3 regions of the Serratia sp. Ae19-1 genome follow, and region 3 is predicted to be linked to each of the others. Evidence: predicted binding sites of a transcription regulator. Region 3 holds the regulator's gene; each other region holds the start of a gene.

Region 1 (5,646 bases), 520 kb from region 3:
ATGGCGGCCATGTTCAGGGCGATGAACGGCGACTTGGCGCGCGGGCTGTGGCGGTGCAGCGCATGCGCCACCAGTTCCTTGCCGGTGCCGGATTCGCCGTTGATCAGTACGCTGATCGACGAACGCGACAGCCGGCCGATGATGCGAAACACGTCCTGCATCGCCGGCGCTTCGCCGATGATGTCCGCCGCCGGATCGCTGGCCGGCTGGTTGCGCACCGGCTGCTGCTGCTCCTGATAATGGCTGATGGCGCGCTCGACCAGCGCCACCGCTTCGTCGATGTCGAACGGCTTCGGCAGGTAGTCGAAGGCCCCTTGCTGATAGGCGCTGACGGCGGCGTCCAGATCCGAATGCGCGGTCATGATGATCACCGGCAGCATCGGATGGCGCTGTTTGATCTGTTTGAGCAGCGCCAGGCCATCGATACCCGGCATGCGGATATCGGACAGCAGCACGTCGGGGGTTTGCGTGGCCAAGGCTTCCAGCACGTCATTGCCGCCTTCGAAGGTGGCGCAGCTCAGGCCCGCGCCGGTGAGCGCGCGCTCAAGCACCCAGCGGATGGAGCTATCGTCATCGACGATCCAGACTATCCCTCGTTGCATAGCAAACCTCACTGACGAATGGGCAGGTAAACCGAGAATTCGGTATGACCTGGCCAACTGTTGAATTCAATTTTTCCGCAATGCTGATCGATAAGATTGCGGGCGATGGATAATCCCAGGCCGGTACCGCCTTCACGGCCGCTGACCATCGGGTAGAACAGCGTGTCCTGCAGCTGCGCCGGTACGCCGGGGCCGTCGTCTTCGACGTCGATGCGCGCCGCCAGGCGGTAGCGGGTGCCGTGCAACGTGATCTGAAACGCGGTGCGGGTGCGCAGCGTGATGGTGCCGCCCGCTTCACCCAGCGCCTGCAGCGCGTTGCGAGTGATGTTCAGCAGCACCTGTTCTATCTGATCCGGGTCGTGGGCCATTTCCGGCAGGCTCGGATCGTAGTCGCGCACCAGCGTGACGTTATCCGGCATTTCCAGCGATACCAGCTGGCAGACGCGCTCCGCGACCTGATGGATGCTTTGGGTGATGTGCTGGCCGGGCCGCTGTGGCCCGAGCAGGCGATCCACCAGATTGCGCAGCCGATCGGCTTGCTCGATGATCACCTTGGTGTACTCGGTTAGCGCCGGATCGGGCAGCGCCTTGGCCAGCAGCTGCGCCGCGCCGCGCAGGCCGCCCAGCGGATTTTTAATTTCGTGCGCCAAACCGCGCACCAGATCGCGGGCCGCCACCTGTTGGGCATGCTGCAACTGTTCCTGGCTCAGGCGGCGCTGATTGTCCATCGGCGCCAGCTCGACCAGGATATAGCCTTCCGGCAGAGCCTGAGCGGTCAGGGAAAGGATATGCGCGCGGCCGTCGACCACCAGGGTCACTTCATTGTCGGTGAAGCCCTGACCGGCGCGCAGGCTTTCACGCATCAACGAGACGTTCAGCGAAAAATAACCGAGCAAATCGGGCAGCGGGGTGCCGAACAGCTTGCGGGAGCTTTGCGCCAGCAACTGCTGTGCCGCCGGGTTGGCGTAGTGAACCGCCAGTGAGTCATCCAACAGCAGGATGCTGTTGATGAGTGAATTGAGGATCTGCCCAGCATCGGGCAGCTTGCCAGTTGCCATACAGCAGACTCCTGCACCTTTTTAGTGCATCTATCCTACTCCATCCGGGATCGGCGCGGTATGGAATAGTTTTGCAGAAAATACGGTGGAGAAAAAAACCCATCCGAAGATGGGCTGAAAGTTTCCACGGCAACAAAAAAGCGATAACAAAAATGTGGGCGCCGTCCGCCTCTGCAGACGGCGCGGGTCGGGCTTAGACGCTGTAGTACAGTTCGAACTCAACCGGGTGTGGCGTCATGCGAACGCGGTCCATCTCTTCTTTGCGCAGTTCGATGTAGGCATCGATCGCATCGTCGGTGAACACGCCGCCGCGGGTCAGGAACTCGCGGTCTTCGTTCAGTGCGGCCATCGCCTCGTCCAGCGAGCCGGCCACTTTTGGGATCTCGGCTTCTTCTTCCGGCGGCAGGTCGTACAGGTTTTTGTCCATGGCGTCGCCAGGGTGGATCTTGTTGATGATGCCGTCCAGGCCGGCCATCAGCAGTGCGGCGAAGCACAGGTATGGGTTAGCCGCCGGATCCGGGAAGCGAGCTTCGATGCGGCGCGCTTTCGGGCTGGAAACCACTGGAATGCGGATAGACGCAGAGCGGTTACGGGCGGAGTAAGCCAGCATCACCGGCGCTTCGTAACCCGGCACCAGACGTTTGTAGGAGTTGGTGGTCGGGTTGGCCAGGGCGTTGATCGCTTTGGCGTGCTTGATGATGCCGCCGATGTAGAACAGCGCGGTTTCAGACAGGCCGCCGTATTTGTCGCCGGCGAACAGGTTGGTACCGTTCTTGGACAGCGACATGTGGCAGTGCATGCCGGAACCGTTGTCGCCGAACATTGGCTTCGGCATGAAGGTCGCGGTTTTGCCGAAGGCGTGCGCTACGTTGTGCACCACGTATTTGTAGATCTGAATTTCGTCGGCTTTCTTGGTCATGGTGTTGAAGCGGGTTGCCACTTCGTTCTGACCGGCGGTCGCCACTTCGTGGTGGTGCGCTTCAACCACCAGGCCCATCTCTTCCATGGTCAGACACATGGTAGAACGCAGATCCTGCGAAGAGTCGACCGGTGGAACCGGGAAGTAACCGCCTTTCACCGCCGGACGGTGGCCTTTGTTGCCGCCGTCGTATTTTGTGCCGGAGTTCCAGGCGCCTTCGATGTCGTCGATGGCCACGTGGGAACCGCGGATGCTGCTGCCGAAGCGGATGTCGTCGAACAGGAAGAATTCAGGCTCTGGCCCGAACAGCACGGTGTCCGCGATGCCGGAAGAGCGCAGGAAGTCTTCGGCGCGTTTAGAGATGGAGCGCGGGTCGCGATCGTAGCCTTGCATGGTGCCCGGCTCGAGAATGTCGCAGCGAATGATCAGCGTAGGTTCTTCGAAGAACGGATCCAGAACCGCCGTGCTGGCGTCCGGCATCAGTACCATGTCAGATTCGTTGATGCCCTTCCAACCACCGATAGAGGAGCCGTCAAACATTTTACCTTCTTCGAAGAAGTCGGCGTTTACCTGGTGAGCCGGGATAGTCACGTGTTGTTCCTTACCCTTGGTGTCAGTGAAACGCAGGTCTACGAATTTCACTTCATGCTCATTCAGCATCGTCAAAACGTGTTCAGCGGACATACTTAACTCTCCCGGTTTATCATTGTCGTCGTCGTGGAACGAATCTGTGGAACTGGCTTTTTTTCGCCTTGAAAAGACTAAAGCGAAAAGCGTGCCAACTTTTAAAAAAGGCTTTCATCGCCTTTCTGCGCGGGTTTTACCCAGCCACAGTATGCACCATTAGCGATAATTTGCACCATTATGGTGCAATTGGGGTGGGCGTGGGCACCGAAATGGTGCAAAAGTGCAACGATTGCGGCTTTTTGCACCGTGAAAGGGATCACAAACTGACCGGTATGCGGTTGTTTATAAGAGATGGTTGTGATCTTGTTTAGTCCCTCGCTTAATACGTGTACAATAGCGCGCTATTTCTAATGCCCGAGGCAAAGCTGTGATCGAAAATTTGCGTAACATCGCCATTATTGCCCACGTTGACCATGGTAAAACCACCCTGGTTGATAAGCTGCTGCAACAATCCGGTACTTTCGGAGAGCGTGCGGAAGCCACCGAACGCGTAATGGACTCCAACGATTTGGAGAAAGAGCGTGGGATTACCATCCTCGCAAAAAACACCGCCATTAATTGGAACGGTTACCGTATCAACATCGTGGATACCCCAGGACACGCCGACTTCGGCGGCGAGGTAGAGCGCGTGATGTCGATGGTTGACTCGGTGCTGCTGGTTGTGGATGCAATGGATGGCCCTATGCCGCAAACCCGCTTCGTGACCAAGAAGGCCTTCGCCAACGGTCTGAAGCCGATCGTGGTCATCAACAAGGTTGACCGTCCAGGCGCGCGTCCTGACTGGGTTGTGGATCAGGTGTTCGACCTGTTCGTGAACCTCGACGCGACCGACGAGCAGCTCGACTTCCCGATCATTTATGCGTCTGCGCTGAACGGCATCGCCGGCGTCGATCACACCGACATGGCGGAAGACATGACCCCGCTGTATCAGGCGATCGTCGACCACGTGTCTGCGCCGCAGGTTGAGCTGGAAGCGCCATTCCAGATGCAGATCTCCCAGTTGGACTACAACAACTACCTGGGCGTTATCGGCATCGGCCGCATCAAGCGCGGTAAAGTGAAGCCGAACCAGCAGGTCACCATCATCGACAGCGAAGGCAAAACTCGCAACGGTAAAGTGGGCAAAGTGCTGGGCCACCTGGGTCTGGAGCGTATCGACAGCACCCTGGCGGAAGCGGGCGACATCATCGCCATCACCGGCCTGGGCGAGCTGAACATCTCCGACACCATCTGCGACACCAACGCCGTAGAAGCGCTGCCGGCGCTGTCCGTCGACGAACCGACCGTAACCATGTTCTTCAACGTCAACACCTCGCCGTTCTGCGGTAAAGAAGGTAAGTACGTGACCTCGCGTCAGATCCTTGATCGTCTGAACAAAGAGCTGGTGCACAACGTGGCGCTGCGCGTCGAAGAAACCGACGATGCGGACGCTTTCCGCGTATCCGGTCGTGGCGAGCTGCACCTGTCGGTGCTGATCGAAAACATGCGTCGTGAAGGTTTCGAGCTGGCGGTTTCCCGTCCGAAAGTTATCTTCCGCGAAATCGATGGCCGCAAGCAGGAGCCATTCGAGAACGTGACGCTGGATATCGAAGAGCAGCATCAGGGTTCCGTGATGCAGGCGATGGGCGAGCGTAAAGCCGACCTGAAAAACATGGATCCGGACGGTAAGGGCCGTGTGCGTCTCGACTACGTGATCCCAAGCCGCGGTCTGATCGGCTTCCGTAACGAATTCATGACCATGACTTCGGGCACCGGTCTGCTGTACTCCACCTTCAGCCACTACGACGACGTGCGTCCGGGCGAAGTGGGCCAGCGTCAGAACGGCGTGCTGATCTCCAACGGCCAGGGCAAAGCGGTTGCGTTCGCGCTGTTCGGCCTGCAGGATCGCGGTAAGCTGTTCCTGGGCCACGGTGCGGAAGTGTATGAAGGCCAGATCATCGGTATTCACTCACGTTCCAACGACCTGACCGTAAACTGCCTGACCGGTAAGAAGCTGACCAACATGCGTGCTTCCGGTACTGACGAAGCGACTACCCTGGTTCCAGCCATCAAAATGACCCTGGAGCAAGCTCTGGAGTTCATCGATGACGACGAACTGGTAGAAGTGACGCCGACCTCGATCCGTATCCGTAAGCGTCACCTGACGGAAAACGATCGTAAGCGTGCCAGCCGCGGTCCTAAAGACGCTTAATCGCTGATTGAGTGTCCCATGCTTAGGGCGCGGTTCTCGCGCCCTGAGTTTTTTCCTCTGTTGTTCCCCGTTTGTGCGGCGCGCTATGCGCTTTTCCGTTCGCTCCCTGTTCAGCTGTTCCTTTTCCCGCTACAGTGAAATCTCACCGGCCCATCAGGAGAGGACTATGCTGTATATCTTTGATTTAGG
Region 2 (5,646 bases), on a different contig from region 3:
CAGGCGGCGCGGCTGGCCAGCGTCCATGAGGACATTCTGCGGTTGCCGCAGGGCTATGACACCGAAGTTGGCGAACGCGGCGTGATGCTGTCGGGCGGGCAGAAACAGCGCATCTCCATCGCGCGCGCGCTGCTGCTGGATGCGGAAATCCTGATCCTCGACGATGCGCTGTCGGCGGTGGACGGCCGTACCGAACATCAGATCCTGCACAACCTGCGCAGCTGGGGACAGGATCGCACGGTGATCATCAGTGCGCACCGGCTGTCGGCATTGACCGAAGCCAGCGAGATCCTGGTGATGCAGCACGGTGGCGTGGCGCAGCGCGGCGATCCGGCGTCGCTGGCTGCGCAGCCGGGCTGGTATCGCGATATGTACCGTTATCAGCAGTTGGAAGCGGCGCTGGACGAAGCGCCGGAAAACGGTGAGGAGGCGTTGGCCGATGAATAAAGTGCAAAAGCTGTGGCCGACGCTGAAGCGGCTGCTGGCCTATGGCTCGCCGTACCGCAAACCGCTGGGGCTGGCGGTGCTGATGCTGTGGGTGGCGGCGGCGGCGGAAGTCGCCGGGCCGATCCTGGTGAGTTATTTTATCGATAACTACGTTGCCAAAGGGCAACTGCCGATGATGATCGTCGGCGGTCTGGCGGCGGCTTATATTCTCCTGGAGCTGTTGGCGGCGGCGCTGCACTACTTTCAGGCGCTGCTGTTCAACCGGGCGGCGGTGGGCGTGGTGCAACGGCTGCGCACCGACGTGATGGACGCTGCGCTGCGCCAGCCGCTCAGCGCTTTCGACACGCAACCGGTCGGTCAATTGATCTCGCGCGTTACCAACGACACCGAAGTGATCAAGGATCTGTACGTGATGGTGGTCTCCACCGTGCTGAAAAGCGCCGCGTTGATCGGCACCATGCTGGTGGCGATGTTCAGTCTCGACTGGCGCATGGCGCTGGTGGCCATCTGCATCTTCCCTGCGGTGTTTGTGGTGATGGGCATCTATCAATACTACAGCACGCCGATCGTGCGCCGGGTACGCAGTTATCTGGCGGACATCAACGATGGCTTCAACGAAGTGATCAACGGCATGGGCGTGATTCAGCAGTTCCGCCAGCAGGTGCGCTTCGGTGAGCGCATGAGCGCCGCCAGCCAGTCGCACTACCTCGCGCGCATGCAGACTCTGCGGCTCGACGGTTTCCTGTTGCGGCCGCTGCTCAGCCTGTTTTCGGCGCTGGTGCTGTGCGGCTTGCTGATGTTGTTCGGCTTCAGCGGTGAAGGCGTGATTGGCGTCGGCGTACTCTACGCTTTCATCAACTACCTGGGGCGCTTGAACGAACCGCTGATCGAGCTGACGTCACAGCAGTCGATTCTGCAGCAAGCGGTGGTGGCCGGCGAACGTATTTTCGAACTGATGGATCGCAGCCAACAGAGTTACGGCGTCGACGATCGCCCGTTGGCCGGCGGACGCATCGACATCACCGACCTGAGCTTCGCCTACCGTGCGGACAAAAAGGTGCTGCAGCATATTTCGCTGGCGGTGCCTTCGCGCGGCTTTGTGGCGCTGGTCGGTCACACCGGCAGCGGCAAGAGCACGCTGGCCAACCTGCTGATGGGTTATTACCCGGTCAGCGAGGGGGAAGTGCGCCTCGACGGTCGCCCGCTTGCCAGCCTGTCGCATCGTACGCTGCGCCAGGGCGTGGCGATGGTGCAACAGGATCCGGTGGTGATCGCCGATTCGGTGCTGGCCAACGTGACGCTGGGGCGCAACATCGATGAAGAGGCCGTTTGGCGGGCGCTGGAAACGGTGCAGCTGGCGGATCTGGTGCGCGGCTTCCCGCAGGGGATCCATACCCGACTGGGGGAACAGGGCAATAACCTGTCGGTCGGGCAGAAACAGCTGCTGGCGATGGCGCGAGTATTGGTGCAGGCGCCGCAGATCCTGATCCTCGATGAGGCGACCGCCAATATTGACTCGGGCACTGAACAGGCGATTCAGCGGGCGCTGCGCGTGATCCGCGAGCACACTACGCTGGTGGTGATCGCCCACCGGCTGTCGACCATCGTCGACGCCGATTCCATTCTGGTGCTGCATCGCGGCCAGGCGGTGGAGCAGGGCAACCATCAGCAGCTGCTGGCGCAACAGGGACGCTACTACCAGATGTACCAACTGCAGCTGGCGGGCGAGCAGCTGGCGGAAGCGGTGCGTGAGGAGAGCCAACCCGCCTGAACATGGGCCGCGATCGCGGCCCATCTTTCTTCCTAACGCACCACCAGCAGGCAACTCGCCAGCGCCATGCCCTCTTTCTGCACTTTTTCGACGCGATGCGCACCAAATCAGTGCGCATTATTTAACCCATTCAAGGTATCGGTGCCGCGCTGCGTCGCGGCGGCACCCGCCTGCCCGCTAATCTGCTGAATCGCCATGGAAAATTAAATTTGGCACAGCCCTTGCTACATATGACGCGTACCAGGGGTGAGTTTGGGCTTAATTCGTGGAGGGGCAATATGAAGCTGGTGACCGTGGTAATCAAACCGTTCAAGTTGGAGGACGTGCGCGAGGCCCTGTCCTCCGTGGGCATTCAAGGGTTGACCGTAACCGAAGTGAAGGGCTTTGGCCGCCAGAAGGGGCATGCCGAGCTGTATCGCGGCGCCGAATATAACGTCAACTTCCTGCCCAAGGTCAAAATCGATATCGCCATCGCCGACGATCAGTTGGATGAAGTGGTTGATGTGATTAGCAAAGCCGCCTACACCGGCAAAATCGGCGACGGCAAAATTTTCGTTGCCGAGTTGCAACGCGTGATCCGCATTCGCACTGGCGAAACCGACGAATCGGCACTGTAACCGCGAACTCAGTTAAGTAATGGGGATGGATTGATAATGAAAAGACTGTTATCCATGTTGGGCCTGAGTTCGGTAACCCTGGTTCCTTCTTTGGCTCTGGCCGCCCCGGCGGTCGCCGATAAGGCCGACAACGCCTTTATGATGATCTGCACCGCTTTGGTGCTGTTCATGACGCTGCCGGGCATCGCGCTGTTTTACGGCGGCCTGCTGCGCGGCAAAAACGTGCTGTCGATGCTGACGCAGGTCACCGTTACCTTTGCGCTGGTCTGCGTGCTGTGGGTACTGTATGGCTACAGCCTGGCGTTCAGCGAGGGCAATGCGGTGTTCGGCGGGTTCGAAACCGCGATGCTGAAAGGCATCGGCATCGACAGCGTTACCGGCAGCATCAGCCAGATGATCCACGTCGCCTTCCAGGCCTCCTTCGCCTGCATTACCGTGGCGCTGGTGGTGGGGGGCTTCGCCGAGCGCATTCGCTTCTCGGCGGTGCTGATCTTCGCGATTGTGTGGTTCACCCTGTCTTATCTGCCGATCGCGCACATGGTGTGGGGCGGCGGCTACCTGGCCACCGACGGCGCATTGGACTTCGCCGGCGGCACCGTGGTGCACATTAACGCCGCCAGCGCCGGGCTGATCGGTGCCTACCTGATCGGCAAACGCGCCGGCTTCGGTAAAGAGGCGTTCAAACCGCACAACCTGCCGATGGTGTTTACCGGGGCGTCCATCCTGTATATCGGCTGGTTCGGCTTCAACGCCGGCTCCGCCAGCGCGGCTAACGGCATTGCGGCGCTGGCGTTCCTCAACACCGTCGTCGCCACCGCAGGCGCCATTCTGTCCTGGACCTTCGCCGAGTGGGTGTTGCGCGGCAAGCCTTCGCTGCTGGGCGCCTGCTCCGGCATGATCGCCGGACTGGTTGCGGTGACGCCGGCGGCGGGCACCGTGGGCGTGGGCGGGGCGTTGATCATCGGCCTGGTGGGCGGCGTCGCCGGCCTGTGGGGCGTGGTGACGCTGAAGAAATGGCTGAAGGTGGACGACACCTGCGACGTGTTCGGCGTGCACGGGGTGTGCGGAATCGTCGGCTGCCTGTTGACCGGCGTGTTCACCGCCTCTTCGCTGGGCGGCACCGGCTATGCCGAAGGGGTGACGATGGGCCATCAGGTCTGGATCCAGCTGGTGAGCGTGCTGATAACGTTGGTGTGGTCGAGCGTCGCCGCCTTTATCGCCTTCAAGATAGCGGGCGCCATGGTGGGGTTGAGAGTACCGGAAGAGCAGGAACGCGAAGGACTGGACGTCAACAGCCACGGCGAGAGCGCCTACAACCAGTAAGACTCGAAGCAGGGCGGTGCGCTAAACAGTAAAATAATGATGAAGCAAAAAGGGGCGATGGAAACATCGCCCCTTTCTTTATGTCATGCCGCGGTTCAAGCGTCGCGCTGGCGAATCACCCCTTCCTGCACGGTAGTGGCGACCAGCACGCCGTCGCGGGTGTAGATCTGGCCGCGCACGAAACCGCGTGCGCCGGAAGCGGAAGAGCTCTCCACCGCGTACAGCAGCCAGTCATCCATGCGGAACGGACGGTGGAACCACATCGAGTGATCGATGGTAGCAACCTGCATCCCCGGCTCGAGGAAGCCGACGCCGTGCGGCTGCAGCGCCGTCGGCAGGAAGTTAAAGTCCGACGCGTAGCCCAGCAGATATTGGTGGATGCATTGATCGTCCGGCATGCTGCCGTTGGCGCGGAACCACACGTAGCGATGCGGTTCCTCCACGCTGCCTTTCAACGGGTTGTGGAATTTTACCGGGCGCATTTCAAGCGGCTTCTGGCCGATAAATTTATCGCGCACTTTTTCCGGCAGCATATGCGCCAGCTTCTGGGCGATCTCTGATTCGGACAGCAGCCCTTCCGGCGGCGGCACGTCCGGCATCTGGTTCTGGTGTTCGAAACCTTCTTCCGGGCTCTGGAAGGAGGCGGTCATATAGAAGATGGGTTTGCCGTGCTGAATGGCGCTGACGCGGCGTGCGCTGAAGCTGTTGCCGTCGCGCAGGGTTTCCACATCGTAGACGATCGGCCTGCTGCTGTCGCCCGGACGCAGGAAGTAGCTGTGGAACGAATGCACGCTGCGCTCATCCGGCACCGTCTGTTTGGCGGCGTAGAGCGCCTGGCCAACCACCTGCCCGCCGAACACCTGGCGCAACCCCAGATCTTCACTCTGGCCGCGGAACAGCCCTTCTTCGATTTTCTCCAGATCCAGCAGATCGAGGAGGTTTTGCAATGCCTGGCTCATAAAATTGTTACCTTTCTAATAATCATTTTGTTCAGTGTGCGGAATATCACGGCGCGGCGTCAACATCCGGCGTTAAAGCGGTGATGAGAATGCTCTTAATAGTGAGCGTTTTCGGCGGGCTAAGTGATTAATAGGTGGGGCAAAGTGGATTTATCAGTGTTTTGTGCTAAGTTTAATGGGTGCGGTGGTTAAAGCCACCAACATGTTGATAATAAAAAAGGAGACCGATCCATGAAACTCTGGCAAATCGTAGGCGGTGCCGCGGCACTGACGATCACGCTGGCAGGATGCGCGCAAAAGAGTGCTGATGTGCCTACACAGACGGCCGGCAACCCGGCGGCTGCGCAAACGCAGATTCAGGGCCCGGCGGTGACAGGTTCGGTTAATATACGTCAGCGCATTGCGCTGCCGCCGGACGCCGTACTGACGGTCACCCTCTCTGACGCCTCGCTGGCGGATGCGCCGTCTAAAGTGATTGCACAGCGCGCGGTACGCACTGAAGGGCAACAGGCGCCGTTCAGCTTTACGC
Region 3 (5,646 bases):
AGACGCTCGGTATCACCCATCTGTATCAGGGGCAATCCGATAAGCTTTTGGCCTTCCGCGAACTGTTGGATACACTGTCGTTAACGGCGGATCAGGTCGCCTATATCGGCGATGACCTGATCGACTGGCCGGTGATGGCGCAGGTCGGGCTGGCGGTCGCGGTGGCGGACGCCCACCCGCTGCTGACGCCGCGCGCTCACTATGTCACCCGCATTGCCGGCGGCCGCGGCGCGGTGCGCGAACTGTGCGACATCATTCTTTTGGCTCAAAATAAGCTGGAGGACGCCAAAGGGCTGTCGATATGAGTAAAACCAAACTGTGGATCACCATCCTGTTGACGGTGATCGTTCTGGCGCTGATCGGCTGGAACATGACGGACTTCAGCGACGACACCGCGCCTGGCCCGGCCAACGATCAGGATCCGACCTACCAGAGCCAGCACACGGTCACCGTGGTGTACAACCCGGCCGGCAAGCTGAATTACAAGCTGGTGGCGGAAGACGTGAAGTATTACACCGCCGGCGAGCTGAGCTGGTTCACCCAGCCGGTGATGACGCTGTTCGATGAGAATGCGGTGGCCACCTGGTCAGTTCGCTCCGATCGCGCCAAACTGACAAAAGACCGGATGCTGTATCTGTATGGTCACGTCGAGGTAAACAGCCTGACTACCACCTCGCAGCTGGAAAAAATTAAGACGGACAACGCTCAGGTAAACCTGGTCACCCAAGACGTCACCTCCGATGACGAAGTCACGCTTTACGGGACCAATTTTACCTCTAACGGCATGAAAATGCGTGGGAACCTGCGGACCAAAACCGCTGAGCTGATTGATAAGGTTAAGACCAACTATGAAATCCAGAACCAAAAACCAACTCCGTAATCTGTTGATCGGCAGCTTAGTTTTGGCCGCCAGCGCCCCTGCTCTGGCGCTGAAATCCGACTCCAGCCAGCCGGTCAGCATCGACTCGCTCAAGCAGTCGTTGGACATGCAAAGCAACGTCAGCACCTTCACTGACAACGTGGTGATCAAACAGGGCACCATCGATATCCGCGCCGACAAGGTGGTGGTCACCCGTCCGGGCGGAGATCAGAATAAGACCTATATTGAAGCGTTCGGCAACCCGGTAACCTTCTACCAGATGCAGGACAGCGGCAAACCGGTCAAAGGCCACGCGCAGAAAGTGCGTTACGACGTGGCGACCCAGCTGGTGACCCTGACGGGCAACGCCTATCTGGAGCAGCTCGACAGCAACGTGAAAGGCGATCGCATCACCTATCTGGTGCAACAGCAGCAAATGCAGGCGTTTAGCGACAAAGGCAAACGCGTGACAACGGTTCTGGTACCGTCGCAGTTGCAAGACAAAAACGGGCAAAAAAAGAGTAACTAATCACTTATGGCAACACTCATCGCAGAAAACCTGGCGAAAGCCTACAAGGGCCGTAAAGTTGTCGAAGACGTCAGCCTGAAAGTGAAATCCGGCGAGATCGTCGGCCTGCTCGGGCCGAACGGCGCCGGTAAAACCACCACCTTCTACATGGTGGTCGGCATCGTGCCGCGCGACGCCGGGCGCATCGTGATCGACGAAGAAGACATCAGCCTGCTGCCGCTGCACGCCCGCGCGCGCCGCGGCATCGGTTACCTGCCGCAGGAAGCGTCGATCTTCCGCCGTCTGAGCGTGTACGACAACCTGATGGCGGTGCTGGAGATCCGTCCCGATCTCACCAGCGAGCAGCGCGAGGACCGCGCCAAGGAGCTGATGGAAGAGTTCCATATCTCCCATCTGCGCGACAGCCTCGGCCAGGCGCTGTCCGGCGGTGAACGCCGCCGCGTCGAAATCGCCCGCGCGCTGGCGGCCAACCCGAAATTCATTCTGCTGGACGAACCCTTCGCCGGGGTGGATCCGATTTCCGTTATCGATATCAAGAAAATCATCGAGCACCTGCGTGACAGCGGCCTGGGCGTGCTGATCACCGACCACAACGTGCGCGAAACGCTGGACGTGTGTGAACGCGCCTATATCGTCAGCCAGGGCAAACTGATTGCCCACGGCACGCCGGATGCTATTCTGGCCGACGAGCAGGTAAAACGCGTTTATCTGGGCGAAGAATTCCGCCTCTGAGCGCCGGCGCGCCCTGTGGGGCGACACCGTTAACGGAAGTAGACAGAAGACTATGAAGCAAGGTTTGCAACTCAGGCTCAGCCAACAGCTGGCCATGACTCCTCAGCTCCAGCAGGCGATCCGCCTGCTGCAGTTGTCCACGCTTGAGCTTCAGCAAGAGATCCAGCTGGCGCTAGAGAGCAATCCGTTGCTTGAACAGACCGATCTGCACGACGAAATCGACGCCAAAGAAACCCAGGATACCGAGGGGCTCGATACCCGCGAGGCGTTGGAACAGAAAGACATGCCGGAAGAGCTGCCGCTGGACGCCACCTGGGATGAAATCTACACCGCCGGCACCCCGTCCGGAACCGGCACCGACTACAGCGACGATGAGCTGCCGGTCTATCAGGGCGAGACCACCCAAACGCTGCAGGATTACCTGATGTGGCAGGTGGATCTGACGCCGTTTTCCGATACCGACGCCGCCATCGCCACCTCCATCGTCGACGCGGTGGACGACACCGGCTACCTCACCGTCCCGCTGGAAGACATTCTGGAAAGCCTGGGCGACGAGAACGTGACCCTCGAGGAAGTCGAGGCGGTGTTGAAGCGCGTGCAGCGTTTCGATCCGATCGGCGTCGCCGCGCGCGATCTGCGCGATTGCCTGCTGGTGCAGCTCTCCCAATACGCCAAAGACACCCCTTATCTGACCGAAGCCCGGCTGATCATCAGCGAGCATCTGGATCTGTTGGCCAACCACGACTTTCGCAGCCTGATGCGATCAACCCGGCTAAAAGAAGATACACTGAAAGAAGCGATGCTGCTGATTCAGTCGCTCGATCCGCGCCCGGGGCAGTCTATCAATACCGGCGAATCGGAATACGTGATTCCGGACGTGCTGGTGCGCAAGACGCAGAACAAGTGGACAGTGGAGCTCAACGGCGACAGCGTGCCGCGTTTGAAGATCAACCAGCAGTACGCCGCGCTGGGCAACAGCGCCCGCAGCGAAGCCGACGGCCAGTTTATCCGCAGCAACCTGCAGGAAGCCAAGTGGCTGATTAAAAGCCTGGAGAGCCGCAACGAAACCTTGCTGAAGGTCACCCGCTGCATCGTCAGCCAGCAGCAGGCGTTCTTCGAGCAGGGCGAAGAGTTTATGAAACCCATGGTGCTGGCGGATATCGCCCAGGCCGTGGAGATGCATGAATCGACGATCTCGCGCGTCACCACGCAGAAGTTTCTGCACAGCCCGCGCGGCATTTTCGAATTGAAATATTTCTTCTCCAGCCACGTGAATACCGACAGCGGCGGCGAAGCCTCCTCGACGGCGATCCGCGCGTTGGTGAAGAAATTGATTGCGGCGGAAAACCCCGCCAAACCACTCAGCGACAGCAAGCTGGCCACCCTGCTCTCCGATCAGGGGATTATCGTGGCGCGGCGCACCGTCGCCAAGTACCGAGAGTCTTTGTCCATCCCGCCGTCGAACCAACGCAAACAGTTGGTTTGACCTCTATTGAGAAGGAAGACACTATGCAGCTCAACATTACCGGACACCACATCGAAATCACCGATCCGTTGCGCGAGTTCGTGAACAACAAGTTCGCCAAACTCGAACAGTATTTTGATCGCATCAATCAGGTGTATGTTGTATTAAGTGTGGAAAAAGTGCAGCAAATTGCGGAAGCAACGGTGCACGTGAATGGAGGCGAGTTGCACGCCACCTCGGAAGACGAGAATATGTATGCCGCAATTGATACGCTGATCGACAAATTGGCACGTCAATTGAACAAACATAAAGACAAATTGAAGCAACACTGACACCCTAACCCATTCCATGAGGTTGCATACGTCGCAGCCTCGCCGTTCGGCGCGTGACCCGCATGGGTGACGCGCCGAACGGTAATCAGGGTTAAAACCGACGAAAAACCGCCTTGCCGGGTCCGCCCGGTGGCGCGGTTTTAAGTGAAGATGAGATGAACAACGAATATATGCAATTAAGCTCGGTGTTAAACATCGAGTGCACCAAAAGCTCGGTACACTGCACCAGCAAGAAGCGGGCTTTGGAAATTATCAGCGAACTGGCCGCCAAACAGCTCAATCTGCCTTCGCAGGTGGTGTTTGATGCGGTTCTCACCCGGGAGCGCATGGGCAGCACCGGTATCGGCAACGGTATCGCCATTCCCCACGGCAAACTGGAAGAGGACACACTGCGGGCCGTTGGCGTGTTTATCCGTCTCGACCAACCCATCGCTTTCGACGCCATCGACAATCAGCCGGTCGATCTGCTGTTCGCGCTGCTGGTGCCTGCCGATCAGTGCAAAACCCATTTGCATACCCTGTCGCTGGTCGCCAAACGCCTGGCCGACAAAACCGTATGCCGCCGCCTGCGCGCCGCGCAGAGCGACGAAGAACTTTACCAAATCATCACCGAGTGATGCCCGGCCGGCGTGACTTCCAGCCCGGATAACGATACTGTTTCACGATGATGGATCCGGCTGCGGCCGGAATAACAAAGTTTAACGGTGGCGATGAACGCCGCCGCGATGCCAGGGGAGTTGCCACATGGTGCTGATGATTGTCAGCGGCCGTTCCGGTTCCGGAAAATCCGTCGCCTTGCGGGCGCTGGAAGACATGGGTTTTTACTGCGTTGACAACCTGCCGGTGGTCCTGCTGCCGCAGCTCGCCAATACGCTGGCGGAACGCAATATTTCCGCGGCGGTCAGCATCGACGTGCGCAACATGCCGGAATCGCCGGAAGTGTTCGAATACGCGATGACTCAGCTCCCGGACAGCTTCTCGCCGCAGCTGCTGTTCCTCGACGCCGATCGCAACACGCTGATCCGCCGTTACAGCGACACCCGCCGCCTGCACCCGCTCTCCAGCAAAAACCTGTCGCTGGAAAGCGCGATCGACGAAGAGAGCGATCTGCTCGAACCGCTGCGCTCGCGGGCTGACCTGATTATCGACACCTCGGAAATGTCGGTGCACGAACTGGCCGAAATGCTGCGCACCCGCCTGCTCGGCAAGCGCGAGCGCGAACTGACCATGGTGTTCGAATCCTTCGGCTTCAAGCACGGCATTCCGATCGACGCCGACTACGTGTTTGACGTGCGCTTCCTGCCTAACCCGCACTGGGATCCGAAGCTGCGGCCGATGACCGGTCTGGACAAGCCGGTGGCGTCATTCCTCGATCGCCATACCGAAGTGCATAACTTCATCTACCAGACCCGCAGCTATCTGGAACAGTGGCTGCCGATGCTGGAAACCAACAACCGCAGCTACCTGACGGTCGCCATCGGCTGTACCGGCGGCAAACACCGTTCGGTGTACGTGGCGGAGCAGCTGGCCGATTACTTCCGCTCGCGCGGCAAGAACGTGCAATCGCGCCACCGCACGCTGGAAAAGCGCAAACAATGACGGTCAAACAGACGGTTGAAATCAAAAACAAGCTGGGCATGCACGCGCGCCCGGCGATGAAACTGTTCGAACTGGTGCAAAGCTTCGACGCCGAAGTGATGCTGCGCAACGAAAGCGGCACCGAGGCCGA

What was found. The regulator sigma-54, encoded in region 3, starts transcription at its own class of promoters, with help from an activator protein. The targets are predictions, from matches to a motif close to GTTGGCACANNTTTCGCTNT.
Region 1: the regulator sigma-54 is predicted to act here: its motif matches at 3,343-3,362, upstream of glnA (glutamate--ammonia ligase).
Region 2: the regulator sigma-54 is predicted to act here: its motif matches at 2,427-2,446, upstream of glnK (P-II family nitrogen regulator).

What each region holds. Positions count from the first base shown of each region.
Region 1 is NZ_JBCHWD010000002.1:631,394-637,039, forward strand. It holds gene glnG (nitrogen regulation protein NR(I)) at 1-602, opposite strand, end outside; gene glnL (nitrogen regulation protein NR(II)) at 611-1,660, opposite strand; gene glnA (glutamate--ammonia ligase) at 1,854-3,263, opposite strand; gene typA (ribosome-dependent GTPase TypA) at 3,634-5,457, shown strand; gene yihX (glucose-1-phosphatase) at 5,624-5,646, shown strand, end outside.
Region 2 is NZ_JBCHWD010000001.1:183,792-189,437, forward strand. It holds gene smdA (multidrug efflux ABC transporter permease/ATP-binding subunit SmdA) at 1-447, shown strand, start outside; gene smdB (multidrug efflux ABC transporter permease/ATP-binding subunit SmdB) at 440-2,218, shown strand; gene glnK (P-II family nitrogen regulator) at 2,497-2,835, shown strand; gene amtB (ammonium transporter AmtB) at 2,872-4,158, shown strand; gene tesB (acyl-CoA thioesterase II) at 4,254-5,117, opposite strand; gene AAIE04_RS00960 (YbaY family lipoprotein) at 5,349-5,646, shown strand, end outside.
Region 3 is NZ_JBCHWD010000002.1:114,727-120,372, forward strand. It holds gene kdsC (3-deoxy-manno-octulosonate-8-phosphatase KdsC) at 1-305, shown strand, start outside; gene lptC (LPS export ABC transporter periplasmic protein LptC) at 302-880, shown strand; gene lptA (lipopolysaccharide ABC transporter substrate-binding protein LptA) at 849-1,388, shown strand; gene lptB (LPS export ABC transporter ATP-binding protein) at 1,395-2,120, shown strand; gene rpoN (RNA polymerase factor sigma-54) at 2,173-3,606, shown strand; gene hpf (ribosome hibernation promoting factor) at 3,630-3,917, shown strand; gene ptsN (PTS IIA-like nitrogen regulatory protein PtsN) at 4,073-4,534, shown strand; gene rapZ (RNase adapter RapZ) at 4,662-5,516, shown strand; gene npr (PTS phosphocarrier protein NPr) at 5,513-5,646, shown strand, end outside.